Regions from separate parts of the Shewanella sp. FDAARGOS_354 genome, predicted to be linked through region 1. Evidence: predicted binding sites of a transcription regulator. Region 1 holds the regulator's gene; each other region holds the start of a gene.
What was found. The regulator sigma-54, encoded in region 1, starts transcription at its own class of promoters, with help from an activator protein. The targets are predictions, from matches to a motif close to GTTGGCACGNNNNTNGNNT.
Positions count from the first base shown of each region.

Region 1 (3,147 bases):
TAGTAAAGTCTTACTGGCTACAGGAAATCCAGCAACCTACAGCCAAATCCTTGATGATGGCCGCCCTGCATCTGCTAGCGCCAAAGAGATTCGCTATGAAATGGCCACTCGGACGTTGACCCTAACTGGTACAGCGACCCTAGACCAAGCGGGTAGTCAAGTTACAGGCAATTTAATTCGTTACGATATTATTCAGCAAAAACTGATCGCCGAAAGTAGCGGCAATGGTGATGATCGCGTAATTACCATTATTCAACCTGATAATTATCAGGAAGAACTCAAAAATACACCAACAGATAAACCTGTGAAAAAACAGGATTCTAAATGACCCAAATCACCTTAAAAGCACAGAATCTCGCCAAGAGTTATAAGAGTCGTCAGGTTGTCAAAGATGTCAGCCTGACGGTCAAAACGGGTCAAGTCGTCGGCCTACTCGGCCCTAACGGCGCGGGCAAAACCACCACCTTTTACATGGTCGTGGGCTTAGTTAAAAGCGATAAAGGCCATATCTTTATCGACGATGATGATTTAACCGCCGATCCTATGCATCTGCGTGCCCGCAAAGGTATTGGTTACCTACCACAGGAAGCGAGTATCTTTCGTAAATTAACCGTACACGACAACATCATGGCGGTACTGCAAACCCGTAAAGAGCTCAATAGTGACCAGCGCGAAGAAGCACTAGAGCAACTGCTAGAAGAGTTCCATATCACCCATATTCGTGACAGCCAAGGCATGTCCTTATCGGGCGGTGAACGTCGACGCGTCGAAATTGCCCGCGCCTTAGCGGCCAACCCCAAGTTTATTCTGCTTGATGAGCCCTTTGCGGGCGTTGATCCGATCTCCGTTATCGATATCAAGAAAATTATCGAGCAGCTTAAGAGCCGAGGCCTTGGTGTACTGATCACTGACCACAATGTGCGCGAGACCTTAGACGTCTGTGAACATGCTTACATTGTGAGTCACGGTAATCTTATTGCCGAGGGCACACCCGCAGAGATCTTAGACAATCAGCAAGTTAGGGCTGTGTACTTAGGTGAACAATTCAGGCTATAGTTACTAAAACAAAGCTAATAAGCCTTGAATTTGAGAGCGCTAGGCTCCATCCATATGATATCAAGCGACCTAAACTCACAATAATAACCTAGGGATCAGCGGTAACATGAAAGCGTCACTCCAGCTCAAACTGGGTCAACAGTTAACCATGACGCCACAACTTCAGCAGGCCATTCGCCTGCTGCAACTGTCGTCATTGGAACTGCAACAAGAAATCCAGCAAGCCTTAGATTCTAATCCTCTTCTCGAGCTGGAAGAGGAGCAATTTGACGCGCCTAGCGAACGTAAGCAAGATATCGCCGATACCGACTTTAGCGAAACGACTGCCCAGCCACAGGAACAAGATAATTCCACCGTGGACATTGCCGAGTCGCTGACCAAAGAATCTCTGCCCGAAGAGTTACCCATGGATACCACTTGGGATGAAGTCTTTACCGCATCGCCAAACTCAGGTTCTGGCGCCAGCCGTGAAGATGACATGCCCTTCCAAGGGGAAACTAGCGAGGGGTTGTACGAACATTTAGAATGGCAAAAAAACCTCACACCCTTCTCTGAAACCGATTTAGCCATTGCCACCGCGATTATTGATGCCATTGACGATCAAGGTTATCTCACTCAAAGCACTGAAGATATCCTCGAAGCCATGGGCAATCCCGAGATTGAACTCGACGAAGTCGAAGCCGTGCTCAAGCGTATTCAACACTTCGACCCTGTTGGTGTCGCGGCAAGGGATTTAAGCGAATGTTTACTGATCCAGCTATCTCATTTTTCGCCTGATACCCCTCACATCGAAAACGCCCGCATGTTGATCAAAGATCATTTAGATCTGATCGCCGCTCGCGACTTTAGGCTGTTAATGCGTAAGACCAAACTGAAAGAGGACGAGTTAAGGGACAGTATTGCGCTGATCCAAACCTTGAACCCTCGTCCCGGTTTACTCATCACCCCTGTCGATGAAGAATATGTGATCCCCGATGTATCGGTGTCGAAGAAAAACGGCCGTTGGGTGGTCGAATTAAACCCTGACTGCATGCCAAAAATCAACGTAAATCAGCAATATGCAGCAATGGCCCGAAGTTCAAAAAATCAAGCTGATAGCCAATTTATTCGTGGCCATCTGCAAGAAGCCAAGTGGTTTATTAAAAGCCTTGAAAGCCGTAACGAAACACTGCTCAAGGTGGCAAACTGTATAGTGCAATATCAACAGGGTTTCTTCGAATATGGCGAAGAAGCCATGAAACCTATGGTCCTAAACGATATCGCCGAGGCGGTAGAGATGCATGAGTCCACCATTTCACGGGTGACGACTCAAAAATACATGCATACCCCAAAAGGACTTTTTGAACTAAAATATTTCTTCTCAAGCCACGTCGGGACGGATGATGGCGGTGAGTGCTCATCCACAGCAATCAGAGCTTTCATTAAGAAACTGGTTGCAGCGGAAAACCAGAAAAAACCATTAAGCGACAGCAAGATGGCTCAACTTCTGGCAGAACAGGGAATTAACGTTGCGCGCAGAACCATTGCGAAGTACCGAGAAGCGATGCTTATTCCCCCTTCCAATCAGCGTAAAAGTTTATAGCCTATTGTGAGTATCGGAGGACGTTTCTATGCAAATAAACCTAAGTGGACACCATATCGAGATTACTGAATCGTTACGGGCATATGTTGAGGAAAAGTTTTCAAAACTTGAACGTCATTTCGAACAGATCAATAATGTGCACGTTGTGCTCAATGTTGAGAAAATGCAACAGATTGCCGAAGCGAGAATCAACCTCACCGGTGGTGAAGTCTTCGCGACTTCAGAGCATGCAGATATGTATGCTGCCATAGACGTCCTGATTGATAAACTTGATCGTCAGGTTATTAAACACAAAGAGAAGTTAACAAAACACTAGCAATGGAACTTCGTACCATACTGCGGCCGGAGTGCACAACCTGCGCCACTCCGGGCAGTAAGAAAAAGGTACTGGAACTCATCAGCGACTTAGCCGCTGCCCAGTACCCCACCCTCTCATCTCAAGAGATCTTCGAAAGCCTCGTGGCGCGCGAAAAGATGGGTAGCACAGGTATAGGTAACGGTATCGCCAT
Region 1 is NZ_CP022089.2:4,406,992-4,410,138, reverse strand. Features, by position in the region: gene lptA (lipopolysaccharide transport periplasmic protein LptA) at 1-328, shown strand, start outside; gene lptB (LPS export ABC transporter ATP-binding protein) at 325-1,056, shown strand; gene CEQ32_RS19830 (RNA polymerase factor sigma-54) at 1,163-2,638, shown strand; gene hpf (ribosome hibernation promoting factor) at 2,667-2,954, shown strand; gene ptsN (PTS IIA-like nitrogen regulatory protein PtsN) at 2,957-3,147, shown strand, end outside.

Region 2 (3,147 bases), 650 kb from region 1:
TTGAGATCTTTGCATTCTGCGAGTGCCTCTTTAACCACTGCCATTTTATCGGATAGCTCAACTTGCTCCGTGAGTAAGGCTTTATCGCTGTGACTAGCCAGCAAGTCATCATTTGCTTTAAGGGCTTGTAGACATGTTGATTTTTGCTCAGCAAGCGACAAAAGCAAATCGGCGTTTTGGTCAACCAAAGCGCCTTTTTCCTTAAGAATAATTTGTTTAAGAACAGCCAAATGGGCGTGTTGTTGATCTACCAGTTTAGCTATTTCTGTCATAGTTACTCTTTATTAAGCTCATTTAATTCTGCTTCGAAGCTGGCAATATTCGCAGCCAACTTTTCGGGATCAATTTTATAACGACCTTCGGCAATGGCTTGTTTTATTTCGGCCACCTTCTTTTGGTCGACTTCAGGTAGACTGGCCATTTTGGTTTGAGCTCCTTGTAACTGTTGAGCTTGAGCCGTAATGACAACAGAGTCACCTTTTAGTTGAGTTGATTTAGCCGCTACCTGAGAGGTTTTCTCGCTTTCGCTGCTTTGTTTAGTGCTGTTTGAACGGACTTGTGCGGCCGCTCCGGCGTTAAATTTGCTAATATCAATTGCCATTTTAGGCTCCAGCGTCATGTATACGGGATTTCTTAACTGGGGTATCGGCAGCTTATCGAAAAGCTTTAGCTTATTTTACATTCTAACTTCTACTTCGCCAATCGCCGTAATTATGGCATCTAGCTCTTTGTTAGAACTGCTATTTTTGATTCGAATTTGGTCGCCGATATTACCATCTTGCAGCGCCTCTCCCACAGTTTTTAGTACGAAGTTATTTGAACGCACATAAATCGACACTGTGTCATTTTTACAGACAAAGCAAAGGTTGTTCGCAAAAATAGGATAATTTTTCGCGACTCGGCGTTTAACTCTCACGCCTGTTAGCTGATTAGTATCGCTAAATTGCATGCCACGCAAACTATTTTGGTCAACATAGCGGATCTCGACCTGTAAAGAACTGATTAATTCACCTGGCGCTAAGGTTTCGGTTGCGACCACAACAGGAAAAAGAATGTCTACTCTAACAGACATAAAAATCTGCCAAGGGTAGGCGAGATCGGGGGTATCACAACTAACTTTTATGGTGTTATTACGGCTAATTTCGCGTTCTGAAGCTAATTCGACCCTTATTGGTGATGTACACTGTGCTGGCAGCATTCGGTTATCGACCGTTTGTGGATTAATGTCGACTTTCGCATTTGCAGGTACAGCAATCTTTTCATTAATAAGGGCTTTAGCTAATTCGGATATCGCCGATACGCTAGGTATCACGGGTTCAGCCTTAGCTGCCGTGGATAGAAAAAGTGCGAAAATACTCAAAAAATAGACTAAATTTACTTTCATAATGAAGAGACTAGCTTGTAACGCCAGAATACACCTATACTTTTATCAAGCGTGAAACTGTTCAATGCTTCTTTCTTAGATTTTTGGTGTCAGAAGTTTGACTTAGTTTCAACTATGTTTATCGATAACAAGACGTAAGCAATTAATATGCCTATACTCAAACGAGTTTTAGGGCCGTACATAAACAGAACAACAAGGCAGAGTTATGTCGAGTATTCTTGATTCAGTCAACAAACGAACCCAACTCGTAGGTCAAAACCGGCTAGAACTATTGCTATTTAAGTTAAATGGTCGTCAACGGTTTGGGATAAACGTATTTAAAGTGAAAGAGGTTTTGCAATGCCCGCCATTAACGACATTGCCTAAACTCAATCCTTACGTCAAAGGAGTTGCCCATATTCGCGGCACAACTATTTCTGTTATCGATCTGAGTGCGGCAACGGGGGGGCGTCCGTTAGCGAGCACTGAAAATTGCTTTATCATCATTTCGGAATATAACCGTAGTGTGCAGGGGTTCTTGGTTAGTTCTGTTGAACGTATTATCAACATGAACTGGGAAGCTATTATGCCGCCACCGCAAGGTGCTGGGCGTTATTCCTATTTAACCGCGGTTACCGAGATTGAAGGTGAGTTGGTTGAAATCTTAGATGTTGAAAAGATTTTAGATGAAATCTCACCTGTCAAAACGGCCATTAGTGAAGAGGTTAATGAGCAACTTACTCTCGATAGAAGTCAGCATTACCATATTATGGTGATTGATGATTCTGCGGTGGCACGCAAGCAAATTATTCGGTCGTTAGAGTCGTTAAATTTACAAATTGACACGGCAAAAGATGGTCGTGAGGCACTTGATAAGCTCAAGGCCATTGCAAGTGAAATGAATAACGTTGCCGATGAAATTCCACTCATTATCTCCGATATTGAGATGCCCGAAATGGATGGTTATACCTTAACGGCTGAGATCCGTGATGATCCTAAGCTTAAAAATATCAAGGTGGTACTGCACACCTCATTAAGCGGTGTCTTTAACCAAGCCATGGTACAAAAGGTTGGTGCCAATGACTTTATCGCAAAATTTAACCCTGACGAATTAGCTGCGGCAGTGAACAAGCATTTAAGTTTGTAGTGAGAGTGTGGGTTAGTGCCTAGTTGAGCTTTACGCTATAATCTAGCCCTTATTACATGATTGTTGTGCACTTATTTTGGTGCTTGCTATAGGATCTAGGACGTGAATGTGCCTGATAAATCACTCGCTGAAGCCGAATATAATCAATTTAGGTTGTTTTTAGAACAACATAGCGGCATCGTGCTAGGTGAAAATAAACAATACCTCGTACGTAGTCGTCTCGCGCCATTGATGGGCAAATATAACCTTCCTTCGTTATCCGATGTGGTAAAGCATTCGATGAAACCCACGGAACGAGCTTTACGAGCTGAAGTTATTGATGCCATGACCACTAATGAAACCTTATGGTTTCGTGATCGTTATCCATTTGAATTGCTTAATAATGCGCTATTACCAGAATACAGTAAGTTAGGTAGACCTTTAAAGATATGGTCTGCAGCTTGCTCGTCGGGTCAAGAGCCATATTCTTTAGCGATGACCATATTAGAGTACCAGCAAAAAAAACCTGGGGCGCTGCCTGGTGGTGCCTCGATTCAAGCAACGGATCTTTCGCCTTCTATGTTGGAGCGTTGTAAAAATGCTGAGTATGATAGTTTAGCGTTAGCACGTGGATTGTCTGAAGAACGTAAGCGGCAGT
Region 2 is NZ_CP022089.2:24,513-27,659, forward strand. Features, by position in the region: gene CEQ32_RS00120 (flagella synthesis protein FlgN) at 1-272, opposite strand, end outside; gene flgM (flagellar biosynthesis anti-sigma factor FlgM) at 275-601, opposite strand; gene flgA (flagellar basal body P-ring formation chaperone FlgA) at 677-1,384, opposite strand; gene CEQ32_RS00135 (chemotaxis protein CheV) at 1,590-2,510, shown strand; gene CEQ32_RS00140 (CheR family methyltransferase) at 2,613-3,147, shown strand, end outside.
Region 2: the regulator sigma-54 is predicted to act here: its motif matches at 1,521-1,539, upstream of flgA (flagellar basal body P-ring formation chaperone FlgA).

Region 3 (3,147 bases), 1.4 Mb from region 1:
CTGATCTCATTAATATGGTGGGCGGTGCTCCTTTAGTGATCAAGTTACTCGAAGGTACGCAGGGGATTGGGGTGGTATTAGCGGAAACGAAAACCGCCGCTGAGAGCGTGATTGAAGCCTTTTTAGGGCTCAAAGCCAATATTTTGGTGCAAGAGTATATTCAAGAGTCCAACGGCAGTGATATTCGTTGTTTTGTGGTGGGTGATAAAGTGGTGGCCTCGATGAAGCGTCAGGGGCCAGAGGGCGATTTTCGTTCAAACTTACACTTAGGCGGCTGTGGTGAAAAAGTGAAAATTACGCCAGAAGAGCGCAAGATGGCCGTTGCCGCTGTTAAAGCGATGGGATTAGTCGTTGCAGGCGTGGATATTTTACGTTCGAATCGTGGCCCGTTGATCCTTGAGGTGAACTCAGCTCCCGGTATCGAAGGTATTGAGCAAACTACGGGTATTTCGGTAACTGAGCCTATTGTGGAATATATTGAGAAAATGGTGTTAGCACGTAAGTCGAATCGGGCGGTGATCGCTTAATAAAATACGCCGCGATTAACGCGGCGTGTTTCTTAGTTCTTTATTTTATAAATCAAAGCTATAGGAGTAACCTAAAGCGATTTTAGCATCGTCATCAGCCAGATCAGTATCTGATACCATAAAAGAGACTGTGCCCATGCTGGTATCTGCACTAAGTGTTAGGTTGTAATCGGCATAGTTATCCTCACCAAACCAAGCTTCAACCACATCTCCTGTGGAGTAGCCATAGTGGAATGACAGGCTAAGTTTCTCGGTTAAAGGGAAAGATGCTGTGGCGGCAAGATAACTCATATCTTTGTTATCGAGTGGTTCCGCCGCTACGTCATCACCCGCATTGATCACGTGGGAATAACTAAGTTCGACCCACTTCCAGGTAATAGCCCCGTGGAGCTCACCAAAATCGATGCTGCCTTCGGCATCGGGGTAGGCATAATAGAGATAGCCAAAATCATAGCTGAGATCGTCGGTGATGTTGCCACCGTAACCAGCATAGAGGTCTAACTCGTAGCTAGTGTCATTGCCAAAATCGACATTTGATGCCCACGTACCCGCATAAAATCCTGAGTCATGACTGTAGTCAAGACCGCCTTGGATCGCCACCGCATCATTGGTTTGAGTCACTCCGCGCCATAGATAGTTTGATGTGCCGCCAATATTGCCGGATACCGCCGCAAAGACGTTAGTGGTTAGTAATAATCCCGTCGATAATGCCAAAACGCTGTACAGTGATTTTCTCATACTCATCCCCTCGATTGATTTATTTATCGATTCACTCATGCCACTTAAATACGGCGGCATTGGTGCATCATGGTTTTTTCTGATAAGGGAGTTGCTAATCACATGCCATTATTTGAACATCTTTAAAAACAACTGGTTACATAATTTATGTTAATTAAATGTTTTAAAGCGCTCAAAAATGGAGCGGTGGACGCACTGTGTTTGTGCAAAAAATCATCTTTTATGCTTTCGTGAGGGAAAAAAAACGCCTCACAGAGGAGGCGTTTTATAAAATCAATGTCGAGCGAATTAGTTCACACTATCACGCAAGGTTTTACCCGCTTTAAACTTAGGCACAGTGGCTTCAGCGATCTGGATTTCTTTGCCCGTTTGTGGGTTACGACCAGTACGAGCTGCACGAGTCGCTGTTTCAAAGGAGCCAAATCCGACGATAGAGATTTTGTCACCGTTTTTCATTGATTCAGTAATCGCCGCTTCGAAAGATTTCAATGCTCGTGCTGCTTCAGCTTTAGTGATATCGGCATTTTCTGCAATTTTGGCGATAAGTTCAGTTTTGTTCATTTTTATTGTCTCTTCTTTCCGTAGATTTATGTAAGTCAGCGAGCCTAACATGCCACAAGGTTAAAGCGTTGGAAAGCCCTTTGCTGCGGGCTTGTGTCATCGAAGTAACAAAATTGGAGGGTATTTGCGCCATTCGTGACTTAGGTTTTATTCTTCGAGCAACTGATATAAGAGTTGCTTAACCAATTTGGGTTCGAAGGGCTTGTCGCACAGGGCATTCACCCCAGCCTGAGATACATTACTTAAATGTGTATCGTTAGCCTCAGACGAGACCATTAAAATAGGCACGTGGGATTGTTGACTTTCATTACGGATAAATTGCGTTAATGCCAGTCCATCAACGCTGGGCATATTGTAATCAGTGATAATTAAATCAAACATATTATGACGCATTAATTCAATGGCTTGCGCACCATCTTCTGCTTCGGTAATCAGTTTTATCCCCAAATTACCAATAGTTCGCTTGATCACATTACGTGCCATGCGACTGTCATCAACCACAAGCACGCGTACATCGTGCACATCGAAGTGGCTTAAGTCGAGTTCATCGTGGCTGAGCAAATCGATGGTCGCATTTAGCGCCTTGCCTAAGTGTTCGGCATTAAAAGGTTTTGGCAGAATCGCGACTACGCCAGACTGGCGGAAAATCTCCAATTGTTCACGGCGACATTCACTTGAGATCAGCATAAATTGAATATCTTTATATTCACTTTTGCTGCGCAGGTAGTTCAAAAACTCGGTCGCTGTTCCATCTTCAAAATGCATTGCACTGGCAATGAGATCGGGTTTGTGTCGAGCAATGAGTCCTTTAGCCTCTTCAATATTGGCAGCATTTTCGATGCTAACAATGCCTTCTTGCTGTAAGCGCTTGATGATAATGCGGCGCTGGGTTTCCGATGGCTCAATAATAAGCATCGATAATTCGTTAGGCGATAAATGAGTCATAGTCACAAGCTATTGGGCTTTTTTAGAAAGGCGTTAACTTAGGCGAGAAATAACTGCTTCGCAACACATTAAATCAAGCTTTCAATTTTGCAGTTAAATAATCACGGGTTACCCGTGAAAATGCGATCCAATACTGTACTAATAGCAGGGCAATGATAGACAGCACCAGCGGTAACATCGGGATGTTATGACCCTCTACCACCACTTTAACGTCTTGAGGTGTAATCTGATAGGCGATAATGGCAGTCCAAGTGCTGACAGGCCTAAGGTTTGTAATCCAATATAAATTTTGAGCACTAAGCTAGACCAAGGTGCTTGTGTCAGTATGCCAAACAAAACGGGTAATACACCTAAGGTAAACAAATCGAAGGAGGTG
Region 3 is NZ_CP022089.2:2,970,582-2,973,728, reverse strand. Features, by position in the region: gene rimK (30S ribosomal protein S6--L-glutamate ligase) at 1-527, shown strand, start outside; gene CEQ32_RS13405 (TorF family putative porin) at 573-1,265, opposite strand; gene CEQ32_RS13400 (HU family DNA-binding protein) at 1,554-1,826, opposite strand; gene CEQ32_RS13395 (response regulator) at 1,974-2,771, opposite strand; partial or broken gene CEQ32_RS13390 (hypothetical protein) at 2,845-3,147, opposite strand, start outside.
Region 3: the regulator sigma-54 is predicted to act here: its motif matches at 1,357-1,375, upstream of CEQ32_RS13405 (TorF family putative porin).

Region 4 (3,147 bases), 650 kb from region 1:
AGCCAGCATCTGATCGACCGCCGAAATCACTTTGGAGTTCATCTCGTAGATCCGCTGACTTTCAATGAGGTTAACTAGCTCTTCGGTCACGTTCACGTTAGAGGTTTCTAACGCACCTTGACGAATCGCTCCCATACCATCAAGTGATGCAGTGCCTTGAATAGGCGTACCACTCGCACCAGTTTCGGTGTATAGGTTTTGTCCCATAGGATCTAAACCCGACGGGTTAATAAAGTCGGTCATACTGAGCTGCCCAACGACTTGGTTTTCCGCCGCACCTGGTGTTTTTACCGAGACTTCCCCTTCAGCAGAGACAGTAATACTGGTTGCATCCTCAGGAATAGTGATCGCAGGTTGCAACACATAACCCGAACCCGGCGTGACAATTTGCCCTGTATCATCTAAGGTAAATTGACCATTACGGGTATAAGCCGTAGTCCCATCGGGGAGCTGCACTTCGAAAAATCCAGGACCTTCAATCATCAAATCGAGCGAGTTATCCGTGGTCAGCATATTGCCTTGGGTAAACATTTTTTGGGTGGCTACCACCTTGGTACCCGCACCAATGTTCAAACCGTTTGGCAACTTAGTGTTAGAGGCGCTGATCCCACCCGCTTGGTTAACAGTTTGATAAAGTAAGTCTTCAAATACCGCGCGGCTTTTTTTATAGCCCACAGTACTGGCGTTAGCGACGTTGTTTGAAATCACCGCAATATCGGTTTGCTGTGCGTCTAAGCCAGTTTTACTAATCCATAACGCTGGATGCATAATTTATCTCCTAACTAACCCGCATTAATGAGGATGAAGCGCGGTCATTTTCTTCCGCGGTTTTCATCATCTTCACTTGCAATTCAAATTGTCGCTGTAGGTCGATTAAGGACACCATCTCATCTACGGGGTTGACGTTACTGCCCTCTACAGCACCACTTTCTACAAATACACTGGGATCGGCAGGCGCCGGATCACCGGATACCAAACGGAACAACCCATCCTCGCCGCGCATCATTTGTGCATTGCCGGGGTTTACTAACTTTAATCTTCCTACCTCTTCGACGACTTCTGTCGTCGCACCTTGAGGACGAACAGAGATAATCCCATCCTGTGAAATAGTGACCTTTTCAATTGGCAGCGGTAACACAATCGGTCCGGCATCACCCATCACGGGATTACCACGGTCGTTATGCAATAAACCTGTTGAGTCAAAACTGAGACTGCCAGAACGGGTATAAGCTTCACTACCATCCTGTGCTTGCACGGCAAACCAACCGTCACCTTTAATGGCAACGTCAAGATCGCGTCCAGTAGATTTAATCGGGCCCGAACGAAAATTGGCGGAGGGGGTTTCAACCATGGCAAAGACCCTTGTCGGCAATCCTTCACCAAAGGCTTGCATCGATCTGGCTTGCGCCATATCCGACTTAAATCCATCGGTATTTGCGTTGGCTAAGTTGTTGGCACGCAAAGCCAACTCATTCATATTTTGCTTAGCGCCGCTCATGGAGATATAAAGGAATTTGTCCACAGACTGCTCCGTCAAAGTTTCAACCTGACAATAGCAAAGCAAACATCATGCCAATAAAATAAGCAGCTAGTTAACTGATAAATTAGGAGATTTTAATAAACGAATGAATGCACAACAGAAAGAGGCTAAGTGTTGCCGCTTGCGGCAACACTTAGCAGAGGCAAGATTAACTTAACGAATTTGCAGAACAGTTTGTTGCAGAGTGTTATTCACTTCCAGCGTACGTGAGTTGGCTTGGAAGTTACGTTGTGCCGAAATCAAATCCACCAGCTCAGTCGTCAAGTCAATGTTAGATTGCTCTAACGCTGAAGAACTGAGACTACCAAACGTACCACTGTTAGGCTCACCAGCCAGCGCAGGACCTGACGATAAACTGGCTTTCCACGAGGTATTACCCACTTGTGTCAAACCTTGCTCGTTTGCAAAGCGAACTAAAGCAACGCGGGCTAATGGCACTGTTGAACCATTGGAGTAACTGGCAGTGATCAAACCATCTTCACCAATTTCGACATTGGTTAAACGCCCTACTGTGGTACCGTCCTGTGACAATTCAGTGGCGGCAAAGGGAGCTGAATATTGGGTTGGTGCATTAAATTTAATAGTCACGGCTTGAGTGCCATCAGCACCAGGGCCTAACACGCCAGCGCCGCCAACCCCTAGCGCTTCGGTGGCGACGACTGCCGGATCACTCCCAGTATACACACCGACAGAATTAAACTTCAGAACCGATCCCTTCCAGCCGCCAGCCGTTTGAGCTGTGCCAGAGGCATCGGGAGTGCCATCACCATTGGTGTCAGTCTGATATGTACCAGCAGGGCCAGAAATATCAACTTGTTTACCATCAATGGCATAGTATGCAACCCAGTTGTTTTCACCATTATATGAGCCATTATTTGGCTTGACGAAATAGGTCGTCATGATATGTGGCTCACCCAGAGAGTCATAAATCGTCATGGATGTCACACTGTTATAGGTTTTGGAGTCTAAAGGATCAAAAGCAGCAGGATCGAGTGAACCTTCTTTTGCATTTAAATTCATCTGCAAAGTCACGTTTTCAGTTTGAACAGGGCTACCTGCAGTATCAGGAATTTGTACTGGCTTAGCTGTCGTTAAACTGACAGAGGTAGAGTTACCATCTTTATCTACTGGAAAGGTCTGCAAAAAATTCCCTGCTGAGTCAACCATATAATTATTTTTGTCGACTTTGAAAGCACCTGCCCGAGTAAACTGATGATCCAAGGTACCTATCTCGGACGCAGTTACAAAAAAGCCACCGCCTTTAATCGCTAAATCTAACGAGTTATTCGTCAGTTGCAAACTACCTTGGTGGAATTGCTGCGCCACTTGGCTCGTAGCCACACCGCCACCCACAGCGGTTTTTGAGTTTGAGAAAATTGAATTAGCGTAAACATCCGCAAATTCAGCACGCGACTCTTTAAAGCCAATGGTGTTAGCATTCGCGATATTGTTCGCAGTAGTGTTCAAATCTTTCTGCGCAGCAGAAATGCCACTCAATGCAATGTTAAACGACATAATTCACCTCTATATTTGCTCAATTCAATGATGGACAAGTGTGATGTCCATTTACAATCTTGATAACGATTAAACTTCACTAATCGCAAGTA
Region 4 is NZ_CP022089.2:29,713-32,859, reverse strand. Features, by position in the region: gene flgG (flagellar basal-body rod protein FlgG) at 1-768, opposite strand, end outside; gene flgF (flagellar basal-body rod protein FlgF) at 779-1,522, opposite strand; gene flgE (flagellar hook protein FlgE) at 1,694-3,055, opposite strand; gene flgD (flagellar hook assembly protein FlgD) at 3,125-3,147, opposite strand, start outside.
Region 4: the regulator sigma-54 is predicted to act here: its motif matches at 1,559-1,577, upstream of flgF (flagellar basal-body rod protein FlgF).